DNA from 4 places in the Exiguobacterium sp. s59 genome. Region 1 is predicted to be linked to each of the others. Evidence: predicted binding sites of a transcription regulator. Region 1 holds the regulator's gene; each other region holds the start of a gene.

The links. The regulator Rex, encoded in region 1, represses fermentation and respiration genes when NADH is low (regulators of the CRP and FNR family bind a similar motif). The targets are predictions, from matches to a motif close to TTGTGAAATATTTCACAA.
Region 2: adhE (bifunctional acetaldehyde-CoA/alcohol dehydrogenase) is a predicted target of Rex. The motif match lies at 2,999-3,016, and genes of this name have one in related genera.
Region 3: KNO91_RS03260 (formate/nitrite transporter family protein) is a predicted target of Rex. The motif match lies at 2,073-2,090, and genes of this name have one in related genera.
Region 4: pflB (formate C-acetyltransferase) is a predicted target of Rex. The motif match lies at 2,546-2,563, and genes of this name have one in related genera.

The regions. Positions count from the first base shown of each region.
Region 1 is NZ_JACSKG010000008.1:40,351-45,025, reverse strand. It holds gene KNO91_RS14155 (ABC-F family ATP-binding cassette domain-containing protein) at 1-1,769, opposite strand, end outside; gene KNO91_RS14150 (redox-sensing transcriptional repressor Rex) at 1,920-2,576, shown strand; gene tatA (twin-arginine translocase TatA/TatE family subunit) at 2,576-2,794, shown strand; gene tatC (twin-arginine translocase subunit TatC) at 2,798-3,586, shown strand; gene KNO91_RS14135 (FAD-dependent oxidoreductase) at 3,809-4,675, shown strand, end outside.
Region 2 is NZ_JACSKG010000004.1:38,222-42,896, forward strand. It holds gene KNO91_RS08355 (Na+/H+ antiporter family protein) at 68-1,387, opposite strand; gene KNO91_RS08360 (YebC/PmpR family DNA-binding transcriptional regulator) at 1,530-2,243, opposite strand; gene KNO91_RS08365 (MarR family winged helix-turn-helix transcriptional regulator) at 2,324-2,770, opposite strand; gene adhE (bifunctional acetaldehyde-CoA/alcohol dehydrogenase) at 3,160-4,675, shown strand, end outside.
Region 3 is NZ_JACSKG010000001.1:622,120-626,794, reverse strand. It holds gene KNO91_RS03265 (anaerobic ribonucleoside triphosphate reductase) at 1-990, opposite strand, end outside; gene KNO91_RS03260 (formate/nitrite transporter family protein) at 1,182-2,012, opposite strand; gene KNO91_RS03255 (hypothetical protein) at 2,255-2,554, opposite strand; gene KNO91_RS03250 (hypothetical protein) at 2,781-3,425, opposite strand; gene KNO91_RS03245 (barstar family protein) at 3,585-3,869, opposite strand; gene KNO91_RS03240 (cupin) at 3,921-4,271, opposite strand; gene KNO91_RS03235 (50S ribosomal protein L25/general stress protein Ctc) at 4,508-4,675, opposite strand, start outside.
Region 4 is NZ_JACSKG010000006.1:78,472-83,146, reverse strand. It holds gene KNO91_RS12545 (hypothetical protein) at 6-650, opposite strand; gene KNO91_RS12540 (DEAD/DEAH box helicase) at 647-1,813, opposite strand; gene KNO91_RS12535 (hypothetical protein) at 1,867-2,289, opposite strand; gene pflB (formate C-acetyltransferase) at 2,651-4,675, shown strand, end outside.

The sequences.
Region 1 (4,675 bases):
TCATCAAGGCGGTTCTCATGTTGCTCAATCGCAAGTTCGATCTCTTCGATGCGCTGTTTGATCCGACGCTCTTCCCGTTGCTGCTCTTTGTCGGCACGCTGTTTCTTCACGACGACCTGCTTCGTCTCTTCACGAGCGAGACGCGCGAGTTCTTCGAGTTCTTCTTTCTTCTCGACGTAATACGAGTAGTCCCCGAGATACTCGTCGATGCCGTTCGGCGTGATTTCTAACACACGTGTCGCGAGTCGGTCAATGAAGTATCGGTCGTGTGAGACAAAGAGGATCGTACCTGGGTAGTCGAGGAGCGCGTTCTCTAAAATCATCTTCGAGTCGAGGTCCAAGTGATTCGTCGGCTCATCTAAGATGAGCAGGTTCGGCTGCTCGAGCTTTAATTTGGCCAACGTGAGACGTGCCCGTTCGCCACCAGAGAGTTCGTGGACGCGCTTCATGACATCATCGCCGCTGAAGAGGAATTGTCCGAGAAGACTCCGGACTTCCTGTTCGCGCATGAGTGGCCAGTCATTCCAAATCTCGTCGATGACACGGTTCGCGTCGGACAAGTTTTGCTGTTCCTGATCGTAGTAGCCGATCTCGACGCCGGTCCCGTAGCGAATCTCGCCAGTGAGGGCGGCTTGCTGTTTCGTCAACACTTTAAGTAATGTCGACTTACCGACCCCGTTCGGACCGACGAGGGCGACCGATTCACCGCGTTGTAGCTGGAAGCGAAGATGTTGGGCGATTGCGTCCTCATATCCGATGGCGAGGTCACTCGCGCTCAATACATCGTTTCCGCTTTGGCGTTTGATGGAGAAGGAAAGGACGGCACTGCGCTCGTCACCATCTGGAGCATCGAGGCGGTCGACTTTCTCGAGACGCTTCCGCACGCTTTGCGCACGTTTCGTCGTTGTCGCCCGAGCGATGTTTCGCTGAATGAAGTCCTGCATCTTGGCAATCTCTTCTTGCTGCGACTCAAACTGCTTCTTTTCTTGTTCGTAGAGGGCGGCCTTCTGCTCGAGATACTTCGTATAGTTCCCGACGAAACGGCGGCTGCGGTGACGCGACAGCTCATAGACGACCGAGACGACACGGTCGAGGAAGTACCGGTCGTGGGAGACGATGAGGACGGCGCCTTTATAGCCGCTCAAGTACTTCTCAAGCCAGGCGAGCGTCTCGATGTCCAAATGGTTCGTCGGCTCGTCCAAGATGAGTAGGTCGGGACTTTGAAGGAGCATCTTCGCCAAGGCGAGGCGTGTCCGTTGTCCACCGGAGAGTGTGTCGATGCGACGTTCGAAATCGTCCGGATAGAAACGCATTCCATGGAGGACCGAGCGGATCGTTGCTTCATATTGATATCCGCCACGTTCTTTGAACGTATGCTGCTCTTCATCATAAGAAGAGAGGAGACGTTCGTACGCCGCAGCGTCATTTAAAATCCGTTCCGAGCCCATATCTGCTTCCATGCGACGGAGCGTCTTTTCTTGCTCGATTAAGCCCGTGAAGACGGTGAGCATCTCGTTCCAAATGGTCTCATCGGATTCTAGCCCTGAGTCTTGGGCGAGATAGCCGATCGTGACGTCTTTCGGCTTCATGATGTCCCCAGAGTCATAGTTATATTCACCAGCGATGACCTTCAAAAGCGTCGACTTACCGGCCCCGTTACGACCGACGAGGGCGACGCGTTCGCCTTCTTGGATTTCGAGTTTTACGTTTTCTAAAATCGGCTCAACGCCGAAGGATTTGGATAAGTTATTGACTTGCAGTAGGATCAAGTGAAAAAACCCCTTTCTCTCTATTTAGTATACTGTATTTTTCAGCGATTTTAGGTATATTCGTTGAGTGGTCATGTGAATTCGTTTACAATCAAGGTGTATGAAATTCAGATTCGTTTGTAACGTGTCGTAAAAAGGAGGCTCTTTCCGTTGAGTCAAAACGAACCAAAGATTCCACAAGCGACAGCCAAACGGTTGCCACTATACTATCGATTTATTCAAAGCCTGCATGCGTCAGGGAAACAACGTGTCTCTTCAGCAGAACTGAGTGAGGCGGTCAAGGTCGATTCGGCTACGATTCGCCGTGATTTCTCGTACTTCGGTGCGCTCGGTAAAAAGGGATATGGCTATAACGTGCAGTATCTGTTAGACTTTTTCCGAAAGACACTGAATCAGGACGAGATTACGAATGTCGCCTTGGTCGGGGTCGGTCACCTTGGGACGGCATTCGTCAACTATAACTTCCTTAAAAACAATAACACACATATCGTCGTCGGGTTCGACGCAGACGAGACAAAAGTCGGCACGACGATGTCAGGCGTCCCAATTCATCACGTCGATGAGATGGAACAGATTATGGAGCAAAACAAGATTGACGTCGCGATTTTGACGGTACCTTCTGCCTATGCGCAGTCCGTCGCAGACGACTTGGTGCGTTTCGGCATCAAGGGCATCTTGAACTTCACACCGGCACGACTTACCGTACCGGACACGGTTCGCGTTCATCACATCGATTTGTCGATTGAGCTGCAGTCACTCATTTACTTTATGCAACACTATCCAACCGCTGAGGGGGTCCATCAATAATGGAATTACTAGCATCATCACTCGTCGTCGGAATTCCGGGTGGGGCGAGTCTATTCATCATCGCCATCATCGCGCTCATCATCTTCGGACCGAAGAAATTACCGGAGTTTGGTCGCGCGGCCGGACAGACGCTTCGTGAGTTCAAAAATGCAACGAACGGCATGATGAACGAGCACGACGAGAACGACAAGAAAGCTATCGAAAAGAAAGAGCAGTAAGCCATGAATCATCAACCTGATCAAGAGCGGGAACTTACCGATCACTTGACAGAGCTGCGAAGACGACTGATGCTATCTGCATTTGTCGTCTTTGCCTTCTTTTTGATGGCTTTGCCGAGTGTCAAATATGTGCTCGCGTACTTGCAAGAAGATCTCGTCGAACGCGGGCTCGAACTGAACGCCTTTGGGGTCGCGGACCCGCTCATGATTTACTTGAACTTGGCGCTCATCATCGGCCTGATTGCGGCGAGCCCATTCCTACTGTATCAAGTGTGGGCGTTTGTCGCACCCGGTCTGCATCCGAATGAACGGAAAGGCACCCTTGCCTATATCCCGATCATCTTCGGATTGTTCTTGATCGGTCTTGCGTTCGCCTACTACTGGTTGTTCCCGCTCGTCCTCGACATCTCGACGGACCTCGGGCAAGACCTCGGACTCGAACAAATCATCGGTGCGAACAATTACTTCACGTTCTTGTTGCAACTGACGATCCCGTTCGGTCTATTGTTCCAATTGCCGGTTGTGACGATGTTCTTGACCCGGATTGGTGTCGTGACACCGTACTTCTTATCGAAGATTCGTAAGTATGCGTACTTCGCGCTATTCGTAGTCGCGGCATTCATCACACCGCCGGATTTGACATCGCACCTCATGGTATCATTGCCACTCTTCTTCCTATATGAAATCAGTTTATCGATTTCACGCGTCGCCTACAAAGGAGTACTGCGTCGGGAGAAAGAAGCGATGGTGCAAGAACAGATGGATTTAATGAAACAGATGAATGAGAAATAAGCATCGTTCCGTAAATGGGACGATGCTTTTTTATGTGCACTACACTATAGTTCAATTGGAAGTTCATACTGTTCAAATTTTAGACACTTTTACGTGAAATAGTGAGCATAGTCATTGAATCCTATATTGTGAAATAGTACACTAAGGTCAAGAATTAAATGTGATATTTATCACAATGTGAAAAGAAACGTACGGTCTAACATAAAAGGAGAGACGACTCATATGAAAATCGCAGTCATCGGATGTACACACGCAGGAACAGCAGCTGTCAAAGGGTTACTCGCAAAGCACGACAATCTCGACATCACCGTTTACGAGCGGAACGACAACGTCAGCTTCCTCTCATGTGGGATTGCGCTCCACGTCGGTGGGGTCGTCCAACGTGCAGAAGAATTATTCTACTCATCTCCACGTGAACTTGAAGAACTCGGAGCGACAATGCGGATGAAACATGACGTCTTATCCATCGATGTCGAAGCGAAGACGGTCCACGCCAAAAATCTCGAGACGGGAGAAGACGTGCATGACACGTATGACCGCTTGATCGTCACGACAGGTTCATGGCCGATCGTCCCGACGCTCCCAGGAATCGAAATGAATGGAATCGAACTTTGTAAAAACTATGCGCACGCACAACGCATTATCGAGCGGGCGACAGACGCGACGAAGATTGCCGTCATCGGGGCGGGGTATATCGGGGTCGAACTCGTCGAGGCGTTTGAAGCATACGGTAAACATGTCACATTCATCGACAGTGCCGACCGTATCTTGAACAAATATCTCGACAAGTCGTTCACGGATCAATTGGAAGCGGATATGACAAGTCGCGGAATCGACCTCGAACTTGGTCAGACGGTCGAGGCATTCCGTGGAACGAGCGGAAACGTCACACATGTCGTGACGGACAAAGGTGAATTCGAGGCGGACCTCGTCATCTTGTGTGTCGGATTTCGTCCGAACACAGGACTCTTAGAAGGACAGGTCGACATGCTCGGAAACGGTGCCATCATCGTCGATGAATATATGCGCACGAGCAACCCGGACATCTTTGCGGCAGGCGACAGCTGTGCCGTCTACTACAACCCGGCG
Region 2 (4,675 bases), on a different contig from region 1:
TACGGGAATCTGGTTTATTCTCATCCTGATTTTATTAGGGACCATTTATTCACGACGGAAAAAATGATCAAAGTACCATCGCGGCAATCACACCGAAGATGATGAGTGGAATGTTGTAGTGTAAGAACGTTGGCCAAACAGTTTCGCGAAGGTGATCGTGTTGACCGTCAGCGTTCAATCCACTCGTAGGACCGAGTGTCGAGTCACTCGCAGGACTTCCGGCGTCACCAAGAGCACCTGCAGTCCCGATGATAGCAATCGTCGCCTCGACAGAGAAGCCGTACTGTACACAAAGCGGTACGAAGATCGCCGCAATGATTGGAACGGTTGAGAAACTCGACCCGATTCCAAGTGTGATGACGAGTCCGACGAGTAACATGACGAGAGCTGCAATCATTTTAGAATCACCCATCAAATTGCTCGCGCCATTGACAAGCGGATCGATTGCGCCTGTTTCACGAATGACGGCTGCAAATCCACTAGCGGCAATCATGACGAAACCGATAAATGCCATCATGCGCATCCCGCTCGTGAAAATGTCATCGGCTTCTGACCATGGGATGAGGCGAAAGATGGAAAGCAAGATCAATCCTGTCACCGCCGATGCAATCATCGACTCCGTCTGCAATTGGACGATGAGGACGATTAGAACAACGACGAGCGTCATAATCATCTTGAAACCACTCATTTGACGAACTTCATAATCAGTTGGTCCTAGTGCGATTGTTTCGTACGAACGCGGTTTCCGGTAGTGAATGAACGCGGCAATCAAACCGACGACCATCCCTAACGCTGGGATTCCCATAATCGAGACGATGTTGACGTCTCCGACAGCCAAACCGTTCGCTTCGACGTTTGCAATCAAAATTTCGTTCAAGTAAATCCCGCCGAACCCGACAGGTAGCAACATATAAGGTGTCACGAGACCGAACGTCAAGATGGTTGCGACGAGACGGCGATCTAATTTCAATTCATTGAATAAGACGAGTAACGGCGGAATCACGATCGGAATAAAGGCGATGTGAATCGGAAGCACGTTCTGTGAGCTGATTGACAACAATAAGAGAAGCGACAATAAGAACGCTTTGACATAACTCACGCGTTTGCCTGATACGTCACGACCTGACATCGCGATCAACTTCTCAGCTAAGACGTCCGGTAGACCCGTCTTCGATAATCCGACGGCAAATGCACCGAGAAGTGCGTAACTAAGGGCGATGCTCGCTCCGCCGCCAAGACCGTCGCTGAAAGCGGTCAACGTATCGTTAAACCCAAGCCCTCCAACAAGCCCTCCGACTAGCGCAGCTAATATTAAGGACAATACAATGTGCACACGACTGATGGCGAGTGCAAACAAGACGATAACAGCAAGTAGTACTGCGTTCATATTGATCCAACACCTTTCACATTTTCTTTCTCTTGGTATCACTTTAATATGATAAAGACTTTTTGAAATTTAACATATGACGTGACCCTTGTCAAATCGAATATGAAAAAAGCGATAACTCGTGAAAGTTATCGCTGGCATGTTACATGTCGACGTTGTGATAGACTTGGCGCACATCTTCCAAGTCTTCGAGAACATCGATTAATTTTTCAAACTGTTCTTTCGATTCGTCATCGAGCGATACCTCATTTTGTGGAAGCATCGTCAACTCCGCTACGGCAAACTCTTCAACCCCAGCAGCCTTGAACGCAGTCTGAACAGCATGGAACGCTTCTGGCTCGGCATAGACGATGACCGTCTCGTCTTCCTCGATGACGTCACGGACGTCAAGGTCGTGTTCCATCATCAGTTCAAGGACGTCATCTGCCGACATTTGGTTCACACCGATGACTGCTGTCGCATCAAACATGTACGCGACCGAACCGCTGACGCCCATGTTTCCTCCGTTTTTACCGAATGCGGCACGGACTTCAGATGCTGTACGGTTCACGTTATTAGTCAACGTATCGACGATGACCATCGCACCGTTCGGTCCGAATCCTTCATAACGAAGTTCATCGAAGTTTTCCTCGTCGCCACCTTTTGCCTTATCGATGGCGCGATCGATGATTGCACGAGGCACGTTATACGTTTTCGCACGCTCCACAACGAACTTTAATGACTGGTTCAACTCAGGATCAGGTTCCCCTTGACGGGCGGCCACATAAATCTCGCGACCGAACTTCGCATAGACGCGACTCGTGTTAGCGTCCTTCGACGCCTTCTTCTCTTTAATGTTGTTCCATTTACGACCCATTACATGTCATCTCTCTTTCCATTTGTACGTAGATTCATTACAGATTATATAAGAAGTTGCGTGAATTGACGAGAGAAGTTTTACTCGTCACCTTTATCCATCTTCTCAACAATCTCGGTGAGCGTCTTCAGACTGTCAATGAGTCGATCGGTTTCATCTTCATTTAGAAAGGCGAGACGTTCCTCGAAGAGTCTGCGGAACGAGTCTCTCCGTTCGAGTAAAATACGTTCACCTTTCTCTGTCAACTGATTCCAAATGACCCGACGATCCCGTTCGTCCGGTACGCGTGTGATATAGCCCTCATTCAATAGTTTCGTGATGAGCGGGGTGACGTTCGGCGGTGCGATGGAGAGTGTCTCGCTAATTCGACCGTTCGTGACAGCCCCCTCGTCCTCAATCAACATCAATAGATGGAAATGAGAGAAGTTCAAGTTCGGGATTTGTGGAAAATCAGATCGACGTAGCAGTTTACGACGAATTAAAGGGATCAGTTTGACGAACTGGTCCGCTGCATCTTGTTTCGGCATAGTAGATTCACTTCCTAGTTAGGTTCTACTTTCATTATACACGAGTTAGGTGCAGTTGAACCTAAAAACGGGTTGATGTGACGATTGATACAGCATAGAAGAGATACAACAGACACAATTAATGTAAGCGTTTACATGGATAGTGACTTACATTTTCATGAAAACGCATTCGATTTTACTGAGGACGCATATAAAAATCAAGAGCTATCAACAAAAGGCGAAAAAATATTGTGAAAGAGTTCACAATGTTGTCACCCACAAAATCTGAAAAACATTGTATTCTATGAATGTGAAGGAAAGCACAATCTCTTGAAAGCAGTCATCACATTGTGTCTTCCATCAAGTCAATATGTTCATTAAAAGCTCTCAATTATGAGGAGGAACCTAACATGGCAGTCAAAGAGAAAGCAAAAGTAGAAACTACGGCAGAACAAATGGTGGATACGCTCGTAGCGGGTGCACACGTCGCACTCGATACGTTGATGACGTTCGACCAAGAGAAAATCGATCATATCGTACAAGCGATGGCGCTCGCTGGACTTGAGCAACACGTCGCACTTGCGAAATTAGCACATACAGAAACAGGTCGCGGTGTCTTTGAAGACAAAATGATCAAAAACATCTTTGCGACAGAATATATTTACAACTCACTCCGTGGAGAAAAAACGGTTGGCGTCCTTGAAGACGATGTTCAAAACGGAATCACGTACATCGCGGAACCAGTCGGTGTCGTCGCTGGGGTCACACCGGTCACAAACCCTACATCGACCACGATGTTCAAAGCAATCATCGCCATCAAGACACGTAACCCAATTATCTTCGCCTTCCACCCATCGGCTCAACAATGCTCAAGTGAAGCTGCACGTGTCCTTCGTGACGCAGCGGTAGCGGCAGGTGCTCCTGAAAACTTGATCCAATGGGTTGAAGTTCCATCGCTCGACGCTACAAAAGCACTCATGAACCACCCTGGTGTGGCAATGGTTCTTGCGACTGGTGGGGCAGCGATGGTCAAATCCGCTTACTCGACTGGTAAACCAGCACTCGGTGTCGGACCTGGTAACGTACCGGCCTATATCGACAAGACTGCGAAAGTGAAACGTGCCATCTCTGACGTCATCCTTTCAAAAACGTTCGACAACGGTATGATTTGTGCGTCGGAACAAGCGATCATCGTCGACCAGGAAGTATACGAAGAAGTGAAGGCCGAAATGACGGCACTTGGTTGCTACTTCTGCTCACCTGAAGAAAAAGCAAAACTTGAAACACTCGTAATCCGCACGGACACATGCGCGGTTAACCCGGAAATCGTAGGGAAGCCAGCAGCGTGGATCGCTGAAAAAGCAGGACTCAAAGTACCAGCTGATACGAAAATCTTGATTGCTGAACTTGAAACGGTCGGCGCAACTGAACTTCTTTCTCATGAGAAATTGAGCCCGGTTCTCGGTGCTTATAAAGTACAATCGCGTGAAGAAGGATTCGCCATCGCTGAAAAAATGCTCGAAATCGGTGGTCTTGGTCATACAGCGGTCATCCACTCAACAGATGACGATGCGATCCTCGAATTCGGTCTTCGCATGAAAGCTTGCCGCATCATCGTCAACTCACCTTCAGCACATGGTGGAATCGGTGACCTTTATAACGAAATGACCCCATCACTCACGCTCGGTTGTGGGTCTTACGGTAAGAACTCCGTCTCAGAAAACGTGACGGCGAAACATCTACTCAACGTGAAAAAGGTGGCGAGACGTCGCGTGAATATGCAATGGTTCAAAGTACCTGAAAAAATCTATTTCGAGAAAAACTCAGTACAGTACCTTCAATCACTCACATCGAAAAAACGGGCGATGATCGTCACTGATGAAATGATGGTCAAACTCGGATTCGCTGACAAAGTTATCAAAAACT
Region 3 (4,675 bases), on a different contig from region 1:
GAGTGCCATCTTCACCAGGTTGAGTGTTGAGAAAGACAGGTTGCCTCGTCCGATTGACGTCTCCTCCCCGTGCCGGTTTCCCATGACTCGCGTACGACAACCCATGTATGCCACTTCTGATTCGTGTGTCCCGTCATAATACGTGGCATTGAACGGGGCATCGATAAAAGAGAAGTTCGGGAAGAGACGTTTGCCTGTGACGCGGCACGCCTCACGGAAGAGATCGACATTCGGGTCACCATCGTTGAAGTTGATACCTTCCTTCACTTTAAAGATTTGAATCGGAAAAATCGGTGTCTCTCCGTTCCCTAACCCACGTTCTGTGGCACGGAGTAACTCCCGAATGAGGATACGTCCCCACTTTGATGTGTCCGTCCCATAATTGATTGAAACGAAAGGTACTTGCCCGCCACCTCGTGAGTGCATCGAGTTCGCATTGTGAATGAACGCCTCACACGCCTGATACGTCGCCGAAATCGTCTCTTCTTCTGCGAGTGTCTCCAATTGCGCCTCGTCCCAGTCAACAGGTAACGATTGGAGTCGGCTAAGTTGACGCTTATATGTCTTCTCGACATACGGTGCTAAGTCGACGTCAAACATCGGAAAAGCCTGCCCCCCATGTTGCATATTTTGATTCGCTTGTAGGATGATGGATGCGAGCGCCATGGCGGAGCGAATGTCTTTCGGGGACCGAATCGTCCCATGTCCTGTATGGAAACCGTCTTTCAACAATTGACCGAGTGGAATTTGACAACATGTCGTCGATCCTGTGATGTAATAGTCCGCGTCGTGCACGTATAAAAAGTTATCAGTGACGGCTTGCTTTGACTGTTCCGACATCAAATATGTCTGCGACAATTCTTTCGATACTTCTGAAGAGAGTCGTGCTAATTTCCCGAGCGGGGACTTCCCGTCAACGTTCGCATTCTCTTGTACTAAGTCTTGGTCTGGTAAGACGCATACGTCCTCATACAACCGTAGTAATTTCAATACCCCTCACCTCACTATATATGGATTAAAAACAGTTTAAATTGTTTTTAAAATCCTATATATAGATTATGACACGTTTTTTTTTGGAAGGTCACGAGTCAATATTGTGACAGTTTACATGTGCGCATACGACAAAAAAGAGCCTCGTCTTCGATGGGACAAGGCTCTACGTTATATGTGACAAACATCATTTATTTAGCAGCTTTCACGACTTTTAATTCGACTTCTTCCTCTAATTCTTGTGCCTCACGAAGACCTTTCGAGTTGAGCCATGTGTAGATGGCTCCCATAAAGAGCGCACCGCCGATAATGTTACCGAACGTCGCAGGAATCAAGTTGTGGATTGCACCTGCCATGCTGATCGTCTCAGGGTGTGGGACGACAAGCGTCAAGGCGAACAAGACGAAGTTGGCGATGACGTGGTCAAATCCTGAAGCGAAGAAGACCGCGACAAGGAAAATCATCGAGAAGATTTGAGCGAATTCATTTTTCATTTGTTTCGGTAAGAAAATAGCGAGACAGACCATCCAGTTACAGAAGATGGCACGGAAGAAAATTTCAACCGTCGTGTGATGCATTTTGCCCTCGACGACTGAGAACAACCAGTTGTTCATGCCAAGTTCTTGGATGACACCAGTCGGTGCGAGTAGTAAGGCGAATAGGATTCCCCCGAGTGCGTTCCCGACAAAACAGAGCAACCAGACGAGCATCGTATCACTGAGCGTCGTATAACCGCGAAGCGTCGACGTCGTGAAATACATCGTATTCCCCGTGAACAACTCCGCTCCCCCATAAATGATCATGACGAGCGCAATCCCGAAAGAGAAGCCCCCGATGAGTGTCGTAAACGGTGATTCCGCTAAATACATGCCGTTGACGACTTTTAACGTGAAAATCGAAGCAAAGCCGATAAAGATTCCGGCTAACATTGCCCGTAAAAAGTATTCCATTGGACGATAATGAATCATTTGCGAGGAAGCCTGTGCTTTTTTCCGTAATGATTCGAGTGCATGGATTTCCATTGATGCCATGTCACAAACCCTTCTTTCTGAATAATTAAATAGGAAAGTATCAGTTCTAATATGTGAAATCATTAACAATATAAACTGTACAGTCTCTGTTGGCAATCACCTCTAGAAGGAATTGACAGAGTGTTCACATCGTAATCGTTTACATATGGCGGATTTGTGACAAACAAAAATTCTCTCGATTTTCGAGAGAATAACAAGACAAATCTTTAGAAACCAATAGTTCGAATAAGTGATTAATCCTTCTTCATGAGTTCATCAAATGTTACATTCAATCTTTCCTCTACATGAAACGTTTCATGATTAACAATCAAAAGTTGCCCACTCATTAAGTCCACCCCTACAAAATCTCCTAGCATATCTTCATAGCCCACAACTGCAAAGCTCTGGTTTTTAAAATCTTCTAAATCTCCAAACTGACTTTCTAACTCATCGTTCGGTAGAATACAAAGATATCTATTCAACCCTTCGACCTGATCCAACAGGATTTCCTTTTCTTTAACAGGTAAAAGCGATTGTATCGATTTCAATGACATATTATACACCTCACTCAAGTTTATGAATTGCCTTGTAATGCTCTTCTGCAATCACTGTATTCCATGATTGTTCAATTAAATGTTAATTAACTGTCTCTTGGTCGACGATTGCGATTAAGACATAGTAAAAATTTTATCAGTGATATTCCTTTCCGATTCTAATTTTTGTGAAATGAATCTCAGTCGTAACAGGACTATGCGTTAAAACATGATCAAATTGAAGCACTCATAATTCATTTTCGTTTAAATAATCAATGTAAAATTTTTGAGGTAAATTCTTTGTCAATTCTTCAATAGATTCATATTTTTTTTCATTAGAAAATAAAATAAACCCAAGTCCATCTCCATCTATTTTAATAAAAGAAGTTGGTATACTCATATCAATTGAAGGTACAACTTGAGTTCTAGAGAACAGCCACTTACCATATTTTTTTAAAGTGAAATTCAATTTATCTTTAAAGATAATGTTATAAAACCCATTTTGAGCAGGCATCCAGTACGTTTCGTTAATCAAAAACCTTAGATCTTTTTCGTTTTCTATTTTTGCATTGCAGTAATAAAAAGAATTCTTATCCTCAGAGCAATAGTTCATAGAATATTTAATTTTCCTTGAATCCATTTTTTCAACCATCTCATTATCCTGACTTATATTTTTAGATAATATAAATGTCATGACTATTGGATATACATTTTGGTAAACCAAAAAATCAATTAAAGCTTTTTGGTTATCGTTAATAGTTAAATCATCATAACTAGTGATCTCATAAACCTTTTTAATTTCACCTATAATGAAATAATTATCTAAATTATCTTCAAGATGCTCTAATAGACGCTTCCTTTCAATAATTGTAAGCTCCTGCATAGTGATCACCTTTGATTTTTCAGTTTAAAGACCTTGTAATTTAAATCAGCTGTTTTTCTAATTATTCTTATGATGGTCGGGGACTATAAAAGTTATATTGAAAAATTAGTGATTGTAAAATGGTTACTCTCTTATAGACTAGTTTTATATATTAGTAAGCAAATTAGATTACAAGAAAACAAAATGACAATGTGAAACATAATGTTCTTCATCATACTCTTCTAAGCACATTTTTAAGTACTTAGCATCTTCACTTAACTTCGTTTCAAGCAAAGAATACCCGATAAACGTGATACGTTCAGGAAAAGTTATAAAATCCACATCAGTAATCACATCCCAAAATGCATCCCAATTTTTTCCGTAATGATCAGGAAGATGAAGACTTTCTTTTAATAACTGATGTAGTTCTTTGGTGGAAGTAACGTTACTTAAATCGATATATAGATGTGACATATACAGTCTTCTCCCCCACTCTTACCTCAAATCGTCTAAGTTTCATAAAAATTATATCTCAGTCATATCGATTGAGGGATCTAATTCTTCAATTTCGATATCCGTTAATCCTCCACCTGCTTTCGTTTCATGCCATTCCTCTTTCGTCCAAAAAATTGTGTCTCCTGCCCGAACCTTAAAATGTTCATCTTTTTCGCCTCTAATGTAACCCTCGGCACCATGACGAGAAGAAGTAAGTTGGGGTACAACTGTTTGATGATAACCGATGACACTACCTGGTTTTAAATGTATACATCCTATATTAGACCCTTTTTCAGTTTGTATGACCTGTGATATCACAAATTCCAAATTAAATTTTGTAATTCGTTTATCAGTTTGTCTATCAATTTTATAAAACTTCATCATACATCCTCTCAAGAAATAAACTTTTATATGTATTACCGCATTTATACCTATCATCACATTGAAGTAATGTTAATTTGTAATATTTTGGTTCAAGTGATTATGATTTATCCGTTTGACCTAAAAGTATAAAGTTCAGATTTATTTGGACAATCAAACAAAGGAGCATCGCCCCATCTCGGGACAATGCTCCTCTCAATTGAGTCGTGTCACTGTTACAGACACGTATGCAACTCTTATTCTTTATCTTCAGTCGATTCTTCTGTTTCTTCAGAAGATTCTTCAGAAGCTTCTTCAGTTGAACCTTCCTCTGATTCAGTCGCTTCTTCCTCTTCTTCAGCAACCGGCTCATTCACAGAGGCGATGTGCATATCTGGTTCCGAGACAATCGTGTACGATTTATC
Region 4 (4,675 bases), on a different contig from region 1:
TTTGCTTATTTTGATGGTTTCGGTATGATGACGCCTTCTTCTAAATCCAGCAACAAGTCGATCAGTTCCGCACAGAACTCCGGGAACTGCTCCAAAAAGGCACCGGGGCCGACTTCATCCGTAAAGTCGATATAAAGATCGGACACGTTTCCAGACATTTTCGCAGGTAAGGCGAGAAACGCCGAGCCGAAGCGCCAACTGCCTCGGATATCGAGTAACTTCCCGAGGACGAGGTCACCAGTCTCACGTTCTTCCGGTAACTGGACAGCGTACGTCTCTTTCGACTCCCAGTCTTTCAACTGACCGTCTTCCGTCACTTCAAAGATGCTGCAACGCGGGACGGCAAGTCCACGAAGTGCGTGATAGAGGGCAGGTGACATATCGCTTTTATGGTCGGCCAAGTAGCGACCATGTGGCGTCATCCCCTCCTCGTCCGTCTCAAAGAAGACGGCCCAATCGATGAAGAGGTCGCGGAAGAGCTCGGCATCTTTTAAATGCCATGTCCCTTCCGATGCAATCTCTTGAATATAATTTGTCCATTGCGTGCTTCGCGCGAGAGCCGCTTGCTCATACAACTTTTTCAGTTCGGCAAGCAATTCGGACTCTTCGACGAGCAAAGGGAAGGGAATTACTTTCCGGTCTTTTTTCATCGGCGCGGTCCTCGCTTGTTCGCAGGACGTTTGACGACAGGAGGCTTCTCCTCGATTCGTTTCTCAATCACATCGCCACGATAAATCTCGAGTTCTTTCAACTCGACACCGAGTTGACGTGCGAATGATTTCAAGTGTGGCAAATCGTCTGTCGTCACGAGGGAGAGGACCGTTCCGCCTGCATTACCGCGAGCCGTACGGCCTGAACGGTGGATGAAGTCATCGATGGATTCTGGTAAGTCGAAATGGACGACATGTGTCACATCTTCGATATCGAGACCGCGCGCCGCGAGACCTGTCGTGATGAGGAGCGGGTATTCGCCTTTACGGAATTCACGGAGTGTCTCGACGCGTTCGCGTTTTCCTTTCAAGCTGTCAAGCATGCGATAGTTCACTTTCAACTTCTGAAGCTCTCCACGAAGTGGTGGTAAGAACGAGCGGTTATTGATGAACGCGAGTGCTTTCACGCCATCGACGTGCGAAAGACGGCGTAAGAGTTCTGGTTTGTACCGACGCGTCGTCAACATATAGCCGTATGTCACTTGATCGCTGACAGCACGCTCGATTTTGATGTGTGCTGGTTCGTCCATGAATGGTGCCGACCATTCTTTAAGTGAATCGGTGAGTGTTGCCGAGACGAGCGCAAGCTGACGTTCGTGCGAAGTATGCTTGATGATACGTTCCGCTGCCTCTGTCAAACCGCTGTCGATGATTTGATCGGCTTCGTCTAAAATGACGGTATGCGTCTCATGGAGTTTCAGTTTTTTCTTGTCGATCAATTCAACGAGACGTCCCGGTGTCCCGACAATCAAATGAGGCTTTTTCTTGATTCGGTCGATTTGGCGTTTCAATTCGACGCCACCGATGAATGAACCGATACGGACATCACCTTTTTCAGTGAAGCGCTGTGCGACTTGTTGAATCTGCATGACAAGTTCACGAGTCGGGGCGACGATGACGACTTGGATCCGTTCGTTCGATGGGTCAATCTTTTCAATCGCTGGAAGCAGGTAGGCGAGCGTTTTACCCGTCCCGGTCGGTGCTTCGATTGTCACATCTTTTCCATCTAATAGTAGGGGGAACGCTTCTTTTTGGACCGGCATCGGCTCGTTAAAGCCCATCCGTTCCCACGTTTCGTTAATAAAAGGTTTTGTAAAATTCATAATAGGTCTCCTTATCTTTAGGCAAAAACAAAGGAAGCGAAAGCGCTCCCTCGTCAAATATAGCGAACATGCTCCTGACCATCTTCCATTGAAGAACGTAACGTCTGTGTGAACGTCTGACCGTCTTCGATGAGTTTGATGTGGGCGTCTGCACCTTCTGCTGTCAATTCAACTTTCTCAATCGTGAATCCTTGGTAGACGCGATACTGTAACTCGGACGTCATTTGCTCGAACGGTTTCAGTTCCGGATGTACCGTGATGACATGGATTGGACGCGACAAAAGTACGGCAAGTAACTGGTCGCGGTAATCGATAAAATCTTCATTCTCGATGTCATCGTCAAAGCGAATCCAAAACCCTCCGTCTTCAAATTCTGTGATAAATCCGTCACGCTTTTCACCAGCTTCGTCAACTTTCAGTGAGATGCGATCGCCGACTTGAAAGGCGTGGCTTGTTGTTAATGGTTCATACGTCATGAGTAGAACCCCTTCCTCTTATGCAATGTTCTGCCTTCATTGTGTCTGATACGACACAAAAATTCAAGTTCTAACCGAATGATGTGAGATTTATCACCCTAAAAACTGTATAGTTCGTCACAGAACAATCAAATTAGTACAGATGATCGTTTAACCCTATTCAAATGGGAATCAGCTGTTTCAAAATAGATAAACTAGTAGATGTAACAGTTTGTAAAACGCTTTCAAAAACGGCTGTTTCATCACGTTCATAAGATTGTTACAAGTTTCACAAGAATGTAAAACATATTGTTCACGTTTTCACGTACACTCACAGTATAGATAACACGCAGTTACTTTCGAGAATGAGGAGTGAATCAACATGGCAACTGAAATCAAATCCGCATGGTCAGGTTTTGTGCCTGGTCAGTGGACGAATGAAGTAAATGTCAGTGAGTTTATCCGTTTGAACCGTCATGAATACACAGGGAACGATACGTTCTTGGCAGGTCCGACAGAAGCGACAAACGTTCTTTGGAACCGTGTGATGGAACTGACAAAAGAAGAGCGTGAGCGCGGCGGCGTTTGGGACGTCGATCAACACACACCGTCGACAATCGTGTCGCATGGACCAGGTTACTTAAACAAAGAGTTAGAAAAAGTCGTTGGCGTTCAGACGGATGAGCCGTTCAAACGTTCGATTCACCCGAATGGCGGTATTCGCATGGTCGATGCAGCACTCGAATCATATGGTTTCGAACCAGATGAAGAAATTACAAAAATTTACTCAGAGATTCGTAAAACACATAACCAAGGTGTCTTTGATGCCTATACGCCGGAAATGCGGGCAGCTCGTAAATCAGGAATCATCACAGGTCTTCCCGATGCTTACGGTCGTGGACGCATCATCGGTGACTATCGTCGCGTCGCCCTCTACGGAATTGACTTCTTGATGGCAGAACGCAAAAAAGATTTGGCGAAACGCGGTGGGTTCTTATCCGAGTCGGATATTCGCGATCGCGAAGAACTGAATGAACAACTTCGTGCCCTCCAAGAACTTAAACAACTCGGGGACGCTTATGGATTTGACCTCGGTCGTCCTGCGGAAAACACGCAAGAAGCGTATCAATGGGTGTACTTGGCATACCTTGCTGCGATTAAAGAACAAAACGGTGCTGCGATGTCACTTGGACGCGTCTCAACATTCCTTGATGTGTACGCTGAACGTGACCTTGAAGCTGGTCGTTTAACAGAGTCAGACGTTCAGGAAATCGTCGATCACTTCATTATGAAGCTTCGAATCGTCAAATTCTTACGGACACCGGACTATAACGAATTGTTCTCAGGTGACCCGACTTGGGTAACGGAGTCAATCGGTGGGATGAGTGAAGATGGTCGCTCGAACGTCACGAAGAGCTCGTTCCGATTCTTGCATTCACTCACGAACCTCGGTCCTGCTCCAGAGCCGAACTTGACGGTTCTCTGGTCGACGAAGCTTCCAGAAGGCTTCAAACAATACTGTGCGAAAATGTCGATTGAAACTTCAGCGATTCAATATGAGAACGATGACTTGATGATGCCGCAATTCGGTGACGACTACGGGATCGCATGTTGTGTGTCACCGATGAAGATCGGGAAACAGATGCAGTTCTTCGGTGCGCGCGCCAACATGGCAAAAGCCCTTCTTTATAGCATGAACGGTGGACGAGATGAGAAGAGTGGCGCTCAAATCGCTCCGTCTTGGGAAATGAACACAGAGGATGTGCTCACGTACGAAAAAGTATATGCCGACTTTGACCGTACACTCGACTGGTTGGCAGAGCTATACGTCAACACACTCAACGTCATTCACTTCATGCATGACAAATATGCGTACGAACGAATCGAAATGGCGCTTCACGATCCAGAAATCTTGCGGACGATGGCTTGTGGGATTGCGGGTCTCTCGGTAACGGCTGATAGTCTCTCAGCAATCAAATACGCAAACGTCAAACCGATCCGAAACGAAGAAGGCATCATTGTCGACTTCGAAACGGAAGGCGACTTCCCGAAATTCGGAAACAATGATGATCGTGTCGACGCAATCGCCGTCGAACTCGTCGAATCGTTTATGGAAAAAGTACGGAAGCATAAAACATACCGTGACGCGCTTCATACGCAATCGGTCCTCACGATCACATCAAACGTCGTTTACGGGAAGAAAACAGGGAACACGCCAGACGGTCGCCGTGCCGGTGAACCATTCGCTCCAGGTGCAAACCCGATGCATGGACGGGATACGAAAGGTGCGGCTGCATCGCTCTCATCTGTTGCGAAACTTCCATTTGAACACGCGCAAGATGGAATCTCATACACGTTCTCAATCGTACCGAAAGCACTCGGAAAAGAAGAAATCGCACGCGAACTT